Regions from separate parts of the Leptothrix cholodnii SP-6 genome, predicted to be linked through region 2. Evidence: predicted binding sites of a transcription regulator. Region 2 holds the regulator's gene; each other region holds the start of a gene.

Region 1 (3,204 bases), 1.3 Mb from region 2:
GGGTTGTAGACCGGCACGGCCGAGCAGGTCAGGCCGGTGAACTGGGTGTAGAAATGTTCGTCGCGCTGCACCGACACCGGACAGGCGGCGGCCAGGCAGGTGCCCATGCCGTTGGTGCCGGCTTCGGTCTCGCTCCAGACCACGCCGGTGCGCAGGCCCAGCGGCGCGACCTCGCGGGCGAAATCGGGCGAGGCCACCATGTGCAGGATCACGCCGTCGGTGTCGGTCAGCACCACCGCCGATTCGTCGTCGGCGAGCTGCTGGTAGAGCGTGGCCATCTCGTGGCGGGCGCAGTCGACCAGCGTGGACATGCGGTCCAGCCGGGCCTCGATCGCGGCCGGGTCGAGCGCGCGCAGGTCGCGCGGGCGGTCGGGGTGCAGCAGGTACTCGTCCATGCAGCGCCGCCACGAGCGTGCGACGACGTCGTTGCTCTCTTCGCCGAAGCTGCCGCGCACCACGTCAAAAACACGTTCGGCGTGCCGCCCGGTTCCAAGAAGACTGACCGCCATCGTTTTGCTCCTGCAGAGGACTTCAGCCGACGATTCTGAGCGTGCCATCCATCACGAACAACGGTGTTTGCACCCAAGCCGAAGACGCACGACACCGCTCGACAGTGCCCCGCAGTGAGCTTGCTCAATCTGTCGTTCAGTTTCGTTCTCACGACGCACCCGATCGCGTCGACACCTGTGGCTCAGGCCCTGAGCCAGCAAGGGCACCGCACGACGGTGGGCGCACATCTTGCAGCCACGCCGCCCACGACACACCCGAGGAGACCCATGTCCGCCCTGCCCGCCTTGCTCGATTCCCTGCCGCCACAGCCGCACGGCCACGCGCCGGCGGCCGCGCCGATGGACCTGATCTTCATCAGCGGCTACACCGGTCAGACGGTGATCGGCATCCACGAATCCGAGCTGCACCACACCCAGCCGCTGGTGATCGACATCCACGCCGGCCTGCCGCGCGCGCGGGCCTGCGACACCGATCACATCGGCGACACCATCGATTACGGCGTGGTGCGCAACCGCCTCGACGCGCTGATGCACGACCACGGCGTGACGCTGCTCGAAGCGCTGGCCGAACGCATCGCACGCATGCTGCTGATCGACTTTGGCGCGGCGTGGGTGCGCGTCAAGGTGGTCAAGCCGCGCAAGTTCGACAACGTCGACGCGGTGGGCGTGCAGATCGAGCGTTGCCGCGCCGACCTGCGTGACGTGCCGATGGCATCGACATCAGCTGCCGCATCGACCCCACGCAGCGCGCAGATCCTGAGCTGGATGGGCTCGGGCCTGGTGCCGCAGGATCGGTAACGCGCAAGACACCGCGCGGGCCATCGGCCCGCGCGGTGAACTCGACGTCAGCGTGTGGCCGTCAATGGGTGGCGAACGGGTGCGACGAGCCGCCCTTGGCCGCAACCACTTCGGCCGCGGTGGGCTTGCCGGCCACGGCGCGCTCGATCGCCTCCTTGGTGGCGGCGTAGTTGTAGTCCTGGATCTTGCGGTCGTCGTCGGCCAGCCAGTGGATGAACACGCCCACGCAGATGAACAGGTTGTCGGCCTCGGCGACCGGGATGGTGCCGGCCTCGACGCAGTCGGCCACCGCCATCGCCACGCCGCGCTGGGCCGGGCCGAACATCTGCACCGCCTGCTTGGCGCCCTTGATGGTCACCTTGTTGAACAGCACGGTGGCCGGCTTGGTGAGCAGGTTGGGGCCCAGCACTGCCAGCAGCGAGGTGAAGCCGTCCTTGTTGTTGGTCAGCGCGTTGGCGAAAGCGGTTTCGACGGCGCTGCCACGCGGGCCGATCAGGAGGTCGATGTGCGCGACCTCGTTGCCTTCACCGACGAGCGATTCGCCCACCATCATGCGATCGATTTTGGCCATGATTGTTCAGTCTCCTAAAGCAGTTTCTGTGATCCGTCCGGACCCCGCGAGGCCCGTCCCCGAGGGCAGGTCTGCCGGTACGAAAACCGGCCACCCCGGGAGCAATAAACACGTTCCGTGCCACCTCGGCCGTCACGCGGCGCAACACGGTTCAGGCCAGCAGGCCGGCGCACATCAGGGTGAGCACGCTCAGGTCGGCGCTGGTTCCGGGGTTGATCGAGGCGCTTTTGAGGGCCTGATCCCACTGCGCGAACGCGGCATCGCCATCGAGCACCTCGCCGGCCTGCGCACGCCCGGCCCAGGGTGCGGCCTGCCTCAGGACACTGTGTGCCAGCGCGGCCCCGTGCTTGCGAACAATGTGTGAATCGAGATCCGACGCCAGCCAGGCCAGGTACACCCGCTGCACCGCCGCGGCCTGGGCCGGCGCGGGCCGCTCGGGCACCGGCTGCAGCGGATCGAAGGCCTCGCGCGCAACGATGGCCGGCAGGCCCAGATCGAACAGTTCGGCGTAACCGTCGCGGTACTGGCGCGCGATGCGGTCGCGGTCGGCGGCCAGCGCCATCGCCTGGCGCAAGGTCATGGTCGGCGGCTGGTGGACGTCCTGGTCGGGCGCATCGCCGAGCCCGCCGGGGCTGGCCATGACGATGGCGCGAAAGGCCGCCTCGGCGTCGGCCACGTCGAGCCCGGCCAGCACGTGCTGCAAGGCGTCGCGCAGGGAGGTGGCCGTCACCGCCACGCCCGCGTCGACCACGCGCTCGAACGCGGCGGCCAGCGGCGCGCACAGCAGCACGATGCCGAGGTTGGTGTTGCAGCCCACGCACGCCCAGGTGGCCGCCACCGCGCCTTCGATGCGCGCGCCCACCGTGGCGCCACGCTCGCACAGCGCCGCGGCGCAGGCCTGGGCGCTGTCGACAAACGCCTGCGCCAGCATGCCGTGGCCCGGCGAGGCGCGACTGACGTTGCCGGGCTTGCGCACCGCCACGTCCCAGGCGCAGGCGTTCAGGAAGGCCTGGCGGGCGGGCGCGCTGGCGTCGGTGGAGACCGGCACGTCACGCCCGCCGGGCCGGCGCAGCGACGGGCGCCGGTTGTCGGTCGCACCGCGCGGCCAGGCTGGTGGCCAGCTTGCGGTCGATCAGGTCGTCGACCAGGGCGCGCGCGATGTTGAACGGCGTCACCTTCTGCAACCCGCGCCAGGCGGCCACGCCGTTGACTTCGAGCACCTGGATGGTCTCGCGGCCGGCCGCAGGCATCAGGTCGACGCCGGCGTAGTCCATCTGCAAGGCGGCTGCGGCGGCTTCGGCCAGGCGGGCCAATGCGGGCGTGAGT
Region 2 (3,204 bases):
GGTGCGTCTGCTGCGCGCCGGCGTGCTGGCCGACCAGATCAGCGGCCAGACCATCGTCTACGACCACGGCCGCGACGCGATCGAGATCCAGGGTGGTGCGGCCGACGGCAGCAGCGGCGGGCGGGTGCGCGGCATCGTCACGCCGCGCCCGGCCGACGCGGCGGGAGTCAAGCGTTGAACTCGCCCGGCCCGGCGAACGAGAAGCTGGCGCAGCCGGCCCGGGCGGGCCGCAACGGCGCGTCGAGCCGGCTCGAAGCCGACGGCCTCGAAAAGAGCTACGGCGCGCGCAAGGTGGTCAAGGACATCCACCTGGCCGTCAACAGCGGCGAGGTGGTCGGCCTGCTGGGCCCCAACGGCGCGGGCAAGACCACCAGCTTCTACATGCTGGTCGGCCTGGTGCGCGCCGATGCCGGACAGATCCGCATCGACGGCGCGCCGGTGCAGCGCCTGCCGATCCACCAGCGCGCCCGCATGGGGCTGTCGTACCTGCCGCAGGAGGCGTCGATCTTCCGGCGCCTGACGGTCGAGGAGAACATCCGCGCCGTGCTCGAACTGCAGCAGGACGCCGAAGGCCGCCGCTACAGCGCGCAGCGCATCGAGCAGATGCTCGACGGCCTGCTGGCCGACCTGTCGATCGAGAAGCTGCGCGAATCGCCCGCGCCGGCGCTGTCGGGCGGTGAGCGCCGACGCGTCGAGATCGCCCGTGCGCTGGCCACGCAGCCGCGCTTCATCCTGCTCGACGAGCCGTTTGCCGGCGTCGACCCGATCGCGGTGCTCGAGATCCAGCGCATCATCGGTTTCCTCAAGGCGCGTGGCATCGGCGTGCTGATCACCGACCACAACGTGCGCGAGACGCTGGGCATCTGCGACCGCGCCTACATCATCAGCGAAGGCCGGGTGCTGGCCGAAGGCACGCCCGCGGCGATCGTCGAGAACCCGGACGTCCGCAAGGTCTACCTCGGCGAACATTTCCGCATGTAATCAAGAAGGCCGGCAACCCGTGAAACCATCCCTGCAGGTCCGTCTTTCGCAGCATCTGGCGCTGACGCCCCAGTTGCAGCAGTCGATCCGGTTGCTGCAACTGTCGACCCTCGAGCTGCATCAGGAAGTCGAGCAGATGCTCGAACAGAACCCCTTCCTCGAGGCCGAAGAAGACAGCCCCACGCCCGAGAGCCAGGTCATCCAGGAGCGCAGCGCCCCGACCCAGGAAGAGTCCCGCTACGACGCCGACACCGGTGCCGCCGATGCGGCCCACGAAGCCGGCGTCGGCGACCCCGAGCCGGTGAGCGTCGAGCAGCTCGACTTCGGTGCCGGCGAGTCGCGCGAAGACTGGGACAGCGGCCACGACCGCGAGGACTTCAACAGCCTGTCGGACACCCCCGCGGCGCGCAACGGCGCCAACGAGGACGACGACAGCGACTGGAGCGAGCGCTCCACCTTCACGCCCAGCCTGCCCGATCACCTGCGCGGCCAGCTGCTGGGCATGCGCCTGGCCGGCGAGGACATGCTGCTGGTCGAGTCGCTGATCGACTCGCTCAACGAGGACGGCTACCTGGCCGACACGCTCGAGGAGATCGCCGAACGGCTGGCCTTCGGCATCGAGGCCGGTGCGGTCGTGACCGGCGACGCGATCGACCCGGTCGAGGCCGCGACGATGCGCGAGGAGCTGATCGACCGCCTGCGCTGTGCGCTCGGCTGGCTGCAGAGCCTGGAGCCGACCGGCGTCGGCGCGCGCGACCTGCCCGAGTGCCTGGTGCTGCAGCTGCGCGAGCTCGACCCGAGCCCGGCGCAGGCCGCCGCCATCCGCATCTGCCAGCACCACCTCGACCTGCTGGCGCGGCGCGACATCAAGAAGCTCGTCACCGCCGTGGCCGCCGACGAGGCGCTGATCCGCGAGGCGCAGACGCTGATCGTCGCGCTCGAGCCCAAGCCGGGGCGGCGCTTTGCCCGCGCCGAGGCCAACATCGTCGTGCCCGACGTGATCGTGCAGAAGGCCGGGCGTGGCTGGCGGGTGGTGCTCAACCCCGACGTCATGCCCAAGCTGCGCATCAACGACATGTACGCCCAGGTGCTGCGCCAGCACCGCAGCCAGCGCGGCGGTGCCACGAATGGCGGCGGTGACGGTGGCGCGATGCTGTCGTCGCGGCTGCAGGAGGCGCGCTGGTTCGTCAAGAACATCCTGCAGCGCTTCGACACCATCCAGCGTGTCTCGCAGGCCATCGTCGAGCGCCAGAAGGGCTTCTTCACGCACGGCGAGATCGCCATGAAGCCGCTGGTGCTGCGCGAGATCGCCGACGAGCTGGGGCTGCACGAGTCGACCATCTCGCGCGTGACGACGGCCAAGTACATGAACACGCCGTTCGGCACCTTCGAGCTCAAGTACTTCTTCGGCAGCTCGCTCAACACCGATGCCGGCGGCAACGCGTCGAGCACCGCGGTGCGGGCGCTGATCAAGCAGTTCGTGGCGGCCGAGGACCCCAAGAAACCGCTGTCGGACAGCCAGCTGAGCACCATGCTCGAAGAGCAGGGCATCCAGGTGGCGCGCCGCACGGTGGCCAAGTACCGCGAGGCGCTCAAGATCGCACCGGCGAACCTGCGCAAGGACATCTGAGCCGACGATCACTGCACCTGCGCGGTGCAGTCGGTGTGCCGCCCTGAGCCATCCTGTCACGTCGCGGTGCGCGTCGGCGATGTCCGCGCGCGGTACCGTCGGAGACCATCTGCCGGCTCGAGCGTGCCGCGGTTCGTGCAGTGGCCAGGCCGCTCCGGACATACCCTCGGATTCGATCCCGAACCCCCAAAACGGACACGTTTGGGTTCAATTTTGCGTGTTTTCACGGATCGGGCGGCACGTCATCTGCATGGACCATGGCATGGGAGCAAACATGGCCATGAACGACACAACCCGACTGCGGATCGCGATCCGCATCCACGATCTCGTGCTGCACGAACTCGGCGAAGACGTCGACATCGCGCTGATGCTGGGCCCGGCCGAATACGCCCGCGCGGTGCTGAGCCTGTGCCGCTCCTGCGGCAGCGACGAACTGGCCCGGCTGGGCGAGCAGTTCCGGCGTGCCAGCGACGAGGACACGCAGCGCCAGCGCAGCCAGCAGATCACCCGTTACACCGACGCCGGCGACCGCGCCGCGTTCGCGCAGCCGCGCCCCTGAGCGCGATTGCGGGCCGGCCGTTCAGCGGTCGCCG
Region 3 (3,204 bases), 430 kb from region 2:
CGCGCACGCTGTCGGCGATCTCGGCCAGATAACGCACCCGCGCGCCCGGCACCACCGGCGTCTGGTGCGTGCTGTGGCGGGTGCTGACGAGCGGCAACCGGCCGTCCTTGAGCGGCAGGCCGAGGGCGGCCAGGCGCACCTTCAGCGCCTGATACAGCGCGGTCACGCCGTCGTCGTTGAAGCGGCTGGCCATGGTGCCGAACACCGGCATCGCGTCGGGCATCACGCTGAAATCGCCGCGGTTGCGCTGCACCTGCTTGGCGACGTCGCGCAGCGCATCGGCCGCACCCTTGCGGTCGAACTTGTTGATCGCGACGAACTCGGCGAAGTCGAGCATGTCGATCTTCTCGAGTTGGCTGGCGGCGCCGAACTCGGGTGTCATCACGTACATCGGCACGTCGACCAGCGGCACGATCGCCGCGTCGCCCTGGCCGATGCCGGAGGTTTCCACAATGATCAGGTCGAAGCCGGCGACCTTGGCCGCGGCCAGCACGTCGGGCAGCGCGGCGCTGACTTCCGAGCCGGTGTCGCGCGTGGCGAGCGAGCGCACGTAGACGCGCGGGCCCTGTTGCCACGGGCCCGTGGCGTTCATGCGGATGCGGTCGCCGAGCAGCGCGCCGCCGCTCTTGCGGCGTGACGGGTCGATGCTGATGACGGCGATGCGCAGGCTGTCGTCCTGATCCAGGCGGATGCGGCGGATCAGCTCGTCGGTCAGGCTCGACTTGCCGGCGCCGCCCGTGCCGGTGATGCCGAGCACGGGGGTGGGGCAGCCTTTGGCAGCGTCGTGCAACGTGGCCACCAGCGAGGCGTCGGCCTTGCCGTTTTCGAGTGCGGTGATCAGTTGCGCTAGCGCGCGCCAGGCCGCTTCGCCGTGGCCTTGCAGCGCGGCCAGTTCGCCGGGCGCAAACGACGACAGGTCGCGGTCGCAGCGCATCACCATCTCGCCGATCATGCCGGCCAGGCCCATGCGCTGGCCGTCCTCGGGGCTGAAGATGCGCACGCCGTGATCCGCCAGGTCCTTGATCTCGCTGGGCACGATCACGCCGCCGCCGCCGCCGAAGACCTGGATGTGCTCGCCGCCACGTGCCTTGAGCAGCTCGACCATGTACTTGAAGTATTCGGTGTGGCCACCTTGATAGGAGCTGACCGCGATGCCCTGCACGTCTTCCTGCAGCGCCGCGGTCACCACCTCGTCGACCGAGCGGTTGTGGCCGAGGTGGATCACCTCGGCACCCATGCCCTGCAGGATGCGCCGCATGATGTTGATGGCCGCGTCGTGGCCGTCGAACAGGCTGGCGGCGGTGACGAAACGCACCTTGTGCTGCGGGCGGTAGTTGGCGAGGGCCTGGTAGTCGGCGCTGAGCTGGGTCATGCGGTGTCTCCGTTCGGGTCTGGCGGGCAGATTAAGGCGTCAAACTGATTCTAGATTGACGTTTACGTAAACGTCATACAGGCCTTTCCCAGGGGTCTCGGCACCAGATCAGGGTTATCACGGGTGTTTTGCACGCCCATGGTGCGGGTCGGTCGGGCCTCGCACGCAATCCGCGCGCATCGATGGCCGGGCGCGAGGTTCGGCGGTGCGATTGCGGGGTGCGTGCACGCGGTTCTCCCTGTGTGGATCCGGCTGCCGCATGGGCTGGCACGCGTCCTGCTAAACCTTCTGCGAGGCTGCATCGCAGTGGCCTCACTAGGTGGGACATTTTGGACAACGGCGTCCGATCGTCCCGACAAGCCAGGCCCTCGCCTGTTGTCGGACAACGATCGAGACGCCGTCTTTTTTTGTTTTTTCGAAAGTGACGCGATGACCATGCCCCAAGACCCGGTGACGCCCGTGAACCTGCCGCGACGCGATTTTCTTCAACGTGCTGCCGCCGTGTCCGGCGCGCTGGCCGTGCCCGGCGGCGCGTGGGCGGCCGGCTCCGATGCGCCCGAGAAGAAGGAGGTGCGCATCGGCTTCATCCCGCTGACCGACTGCGCCTCGGTGGTGATGGCCTCGGTGCTGAAGTTCGACGAGAAGTACGGCATCAAGATCATCGCGAGCAAGGAAGCTTCCTGGGCCGCCGTGCGCGACAAGCTGGTCAACGGCGAGCTCGACGCCGCGCACGTGCTCTACGGCCTGGTCTACGGCGTGCATCTGGGCATCAGCGGCCCCAAGAAGGACATGGCCGTGCTGATGACGCTCAACAACAACGGCCAGGCGATCACGCTGTCGAAGAAGCTGGCCGACAAGGGTGCGGTCGACGGCGCCGGGCTGGCCAAGCTGATGAAGGCCGAGCCGCGCGAATACACCTTCGCGCAGACCTTCCCGACCGGCACCCACGCGATGTGGCTGTACTACTGGATGGCGGCCAACGGCATCAACCCGATGACCGACGCCAAGGTCATCGTGGTGCCGCCGCCGCAGATGGTGGCCAACATGCGCGTGGGCAACATGGACGGCTTCTGCGTCGGCGAGCCCTGGAACCACCGCGCCATCATGGACGGCATCGGCGTGACCGCGGTCACCACGCAGGACATCTGGCGCGACCACCCCGAAAAGGTGCTGGGCGCGACCAACGACTTCGTCACCAAGAACCCGAACACCGCCCGCGCGATGGTGATGGCCATCCTCGAGGCCAGCCGCTGGATCGACACCGGCCTGCAGAACAAGATGAAGATGGCCGAGACGGTGGCCGAGAAGTCGTACATCAACACCTCGGTCGACGCCATCAACCAGCGCATCCTGGGCCGCTACCAGAACGGCATGGGCAAGACCTGGGACGACCCGAACCACATGAAGTTCTTCAACGACGGCGCGGTCAACTATCCGTACGTGTCCGACGGCGCCTGGTTCCTGACCCAGCACAAGCGCTGGGGCCTGCTCAAGGCCGACGTCGACTACCTCGGCGTGGCCCGCGCGATCAACAAGACCGAGATCTACAAGCAGGCGGCTGCGCAGGTCAAGGTCAACCTGCCCAAGAGCGACATGCGCAGCAGCAAGCTGATCGACGGCGTGGTCTGGGACGGCAAGGATCCGGCCAAGTACGCCGCGGGTTTCAAGATCAAGGTGGCCTGAGGGCCTGAAAGGTTCATTCCATGAACGCATCCACACTGAGCCTGTCGGCGATGGCCCCGACAGCAGGACCGGCGAACCTGCCGGCCGGTACGGCGCCCCGCCAGGCGTCGGCCGCCGCGAGCGAGGTGGTGGCCCACCCGGCCGCGGCC
Region 4 (3,204 bases), 350 kb from region 2:
GCCGTGCAAGGCCGGCTTCTTCAACAACAGTCCAACGATTCCACACATGATTGTTTCCTTCAGAAAAACTCGAGGTACTGCTTGACTTCCCATTCGGAGACGTGGCGCATGTACTCGAGCCATTCCATGCGCTTGAACTTCAGGAACTCCCCCGTCACCGGGCCGAGTGCCTCGCGAATGACGCTGTCGCCTTCCAATGCGTCGAGTGCGGCATTGAGGTTCTGCGGCAGCAGGCCGATGCCGGCCTCCTTCAATTGCGCCTCGCTCCACTCGTAGAGATTGACGTTGCGCGGCGTGCCCGGGTCCATGCGCTTCTCGATGCCGTCGAGGCCCGCGGCAATCACCGCGGCCGTCGCCAGATAGGGATTGCAGGCCCCGTCGGGCAGGCGCAGTTCGAGCCGGCCTTTCGGGATGCGCACCATGGTCGAGCGGTTGTTGTCGCCGTAGCTGATGTAGGCCGGCGCCCAGGTCGCACCGGTCAGCGAGCGGCCCACCACCAGGCGCTTGTACGAGTTGATGGTCGGCGCGCACAACGCCGTCAATGCGGGCGCGTGGTGCAGCAGGCCGGCCATGAACTGGTAAGCCATCGGCGAGAGCTCCAGCCCGTTCGGGTCGCTCTTGTCCTGAAAGAGATTGCGCTTGCCGTCGCCGATGGACAGGTGCATGTGCATGCCATTGCCCGGCCGATTGGCAAAGGGCTTGGGCATGAAGGAGCAGATCAGGCCCAGCTCATTGGCGATCTCGCTGGCCGCCATCTTGAAGAAGATGAAGTGGTCGCAGGAGGTCAGGCAGTCGGTGTAGGTGTAGTTCAGCTCGAACTGGCCGTTGGCGTCTTCATGGTCGATCTGATAGACGTCGATGCCGGTGGCGCGCATCGCGTTCGACAGCCGCTCCAGGAACACGCGGGTGCGCGACAGGCCCTTGTAGTCGTAGCAGGGCTTGGCGAGGTTGTCGCTGGCGTCGTGCGGCACGATCGTGCCGTCGGCATTGCGGCGCAGCAGCGAGAACTCGGGCTCCAGGCCGGTGAACATCGTCAGGCCCTGCGAACTCAGGCGCTCGACCTGCTTCTTGAGCACGACACGGCTGTCGAACTGCCAGGGCTCGCCCTCGACATGGCCCTCGCAGACGATGCGCGCCAGGCCCGGCTGCCAGGGCACGACCGACACGGTCGAGAGATCGCCCACGGCCATGAAATCAGGCCCGTGCGGCTCGATGCCGACGCCGCAGATCGCGAAGCCGGCAAAGCCCGCGCCGTCGGTCATCACGGTGTTCAGGTGTTCGACCGGCACCGACTTGGCCTTGGCCACGCCGTGGATGTCGACGAACTGCGCCAGCACGTAGCTCACGCCCTCGGACTTGAGATGACGCTGGGTTTCCTCCACGGTTCTGAAGCGCTGCGGGGTCACCAGATCGGCCGAGGGCCGGGCTGAAAAGGGGTCTGCTACGGTGTTCAAGAGAAAAACTCCTTCGGGTTTCGATCCACGGTCCACAAGGGACTTTCTTGCTCGAGCGGTCCGGCATCGGCTGCCGTCATGTTTCTTCTTATGCAACATTGATGCCTGACATGAATTTTTTCCAGGCCGGACGATGCACACTTCCGCCATCGACAAAGACGCAAGGAGCGGCTCGTGAACAGACACGGCGAAGGCGCAACCGCCTCACTCGAAGAATCGGTCGGCGCAGCCATCAAGGAGCAGCGGCAGCGCCACGGGCTGACCATCGCGCAGGTGTCGGAGCAGGCCAGCATCAGCCGCGGCATGCTGTCGAAGATCGAGAACGGCCAGACCTCCGCCGGCATGGACACGCTTGCGCGCATCGCGCGTGCGCTGGGGGTCTCGATGTCGATGCTGTTCAGCAAATACGACGTCACGGCCAGCTCGGCGCAGCACATCAAGAAGGGGATGGGCATGGAAGTGGTGCGTCGCGGCACCAAGAACGGGCACACCTACCACCTGCTTGCCTACGATCAGGGCCCGGTGAAACTGTTCGAACCCTTCCTGATCACGATGAACGACGACTCGGAGCGCTACCCGACCTTCCAGCACCCGGGCACCGAGTTCCTGTACATGCTCGAAGGCAAGATCGAATACCGCTGCGGCCAGGAGACCTACCTGCTCGAACCCGGCGACTCGCTGACCTTTCAGGGCGAGGTGCCGCACGGGCCCGAGAAGCTGGTGAAGTACCCGATCAAGTTCCTGTCCTTCATCGTCTATCCGCGCGCGGCGGAGTGAGGCGGGAACTCAGAAGAGCGCGGTGATGACCAGCAGGCTGCCGGGCTGGCACGGCGTCAGGCGCAAAAAGGCTGCGGGTGTGCGCAGATGCAGGCCGTCCCCACCGACCAGGTGCCCGGACTGCCCGTCCGGGCCGGCCAGCTCGAACGCGCCCCGCACGACCAGCACGAGCCAGTCGGCCACCTGCGCGGCCGCCTGGCCTTCGGGCACCAGCACCACCTGATCCTCGACGCTGCGCACCACGGCGCAGGCCGCACCGCGTCGCACCATCACGTTCCAGAGCCGGGTCGGCGAGGCCGGCGCCTCGCAGTGCCAGTCCTGTTCGCCGGGAAAGTGGACCTGGCTGCCGGGGCCGTCAAAGGTGAGTTGGCGTTGCGGCGCGACCAGGCGCAGGTCAGTGCCCTCGACCATCACGGCCGTGCGATCGATGCCCTCGAAGCGGGAAAACGGCCCGGCGGCTTCGATCTCGGCCACGCTGACGCGCCAGACGATGCCCGCGCCATCCTGGCGGCTGGCGACCGGGCGGGTCTGGCCGGCGCCGTTGCGCCAGGGTTCGGGCTGCAGATGGTCCAGCGCAAAGCGTCGCCAGCCCTGGCCACGACGCGGCGTGGTCATGCCACGACCTGCAAGGACGGCAAGGCCGCCTTCAGTGCCGGCAACACCTCGAACAGGTCGCCCACCAGGCCGATGTCGGCGACCGAGAAGATCGGCGCGTCGGGGTCCTTGTTGACGGCCACGATGACACCCGCGTCCTTGATGCCGGCCAAATGCTGGATCGCGCCCGAGATGCCGAATGCCAGGTAGACGTCGGGCGCGACGGTCTTGCCGGTCTGGCCGACCTGGATCGCGTTGGGCGCGAAGCCGGCATCGACCGCCGCGCGCGAGGCACCGACCGCGCCGCCCAGGTGATCGGCCAGCTGCTCGACCAGCTGCATGTGCGCCAGCGCGCCCACGCCACGCCCGGCCGCCACCA

Evidence for each region. Region 2 encodes sigma-54, which starts transcription at its own class of promoters, with help from an activator protein. Its sites were predicted from a motif close to TGGCANGNAANCTGCTTT; they were not measured.
Region 1: a site for sigma-54 is predicted at 1,984-2,001, ahead of fae (formaldehyde-activating enzyme). Genes of this name have one in related genera too.
Region 3: a site for sigma-54 is predicted at 1,638-1,655, ahead of LCHO_RS19130 (CmpA/NrtA family ABC transporter substrate-binding protein). Genes of this name have one in related genera too.
Region 4: a site for sigma-54 is predicted at 1,544-1,561, ahead of glnT (type III glutamate--ammonia ligase). Genes of this name have one in related genera too.

Annotation. Positions count from the first base shown of each region.
Region 1 covers NC_010524.1:3,473,518-3,476,721, forward strand. The annotation lists gene LCHO_RS15690 (sigma-54-dependent Fis family transcriptional regulator) at 1-509, opposite strand, end outside; gene LCHO_RS15695 (dihydroneopterin aldolase) at 777-1,307, shown strand; gene fae (formaldehyde-activating enzyme) at 1,369-1,878, opposite strand; gene LCHO_RS15705 (triphosphoribosyl-dephospho-CoA synthase) at 2,030-2,926, opposite strand; gene LCHO_RS15710 (ATP-grasp domain-containing protein) at 2,928-3,204, opposite strand, start outside.
Region 2 covers NC_010524.1:4,735,203-4,738,406, reverse strand. The annotation lists gene lptA (lipopolysaccharide transport periplasmic protein LptA) at 1-178, shown strand, start outside; gene lptB (LPS export ABC transporter ATP-binding protein) at 205-981, shown strand; gene LCHO_RS21040 (RNA polymerase factor sigma-54) at 1,001-2,611, shown strand; gene LCHO_RS21035 (hypothetical protein) at 2,892-3,170, shown strand; gene LCHO_RS21030 (2-hydroxychromene-2-carboxylate isomerase) at 3,192-3,204, opposite strand, start outside.
Region 3 covers NC_010524.1:4,306,550-4,309,753, reverse strand. The annotation lists gene icmF (fused isobutyryl-CoA mutase/GTPase IcmF) at 1-1,372, opposite strand, end outside; gene LCHO_RS19130 (CmpA/NrtA family ABC transporter substrate-binding protein) at 1,802-3,055, shown strand; gene ntrB (nitrate ABC transporter permease) at 3,076-3,204, shown strand, end outside.
Region 4 covers NC_010524.1:171,091-174,294, reverse strand. The annotation lists gene LCHO_RS00835 (class II glutamine amidotransferase domain-containing protein) at 1-48, opposite strand, end outside; gene glnT (type III glutamate--ammonia ligase) at 60-1,406, opposite strand; gene LCHO_RS00825 (helix-turn-helix domain-containing protein) at 1,629-2,231, shown strand; gene LCHO_RS00820 (HutD/Ves family protein) at 2,241-2,846, opposite strand; gene LCHO_RS00815 (electron transfer flavoprotein subunit alpha/FixB family protein) at 2,843-3,204, opposite strand, start outside.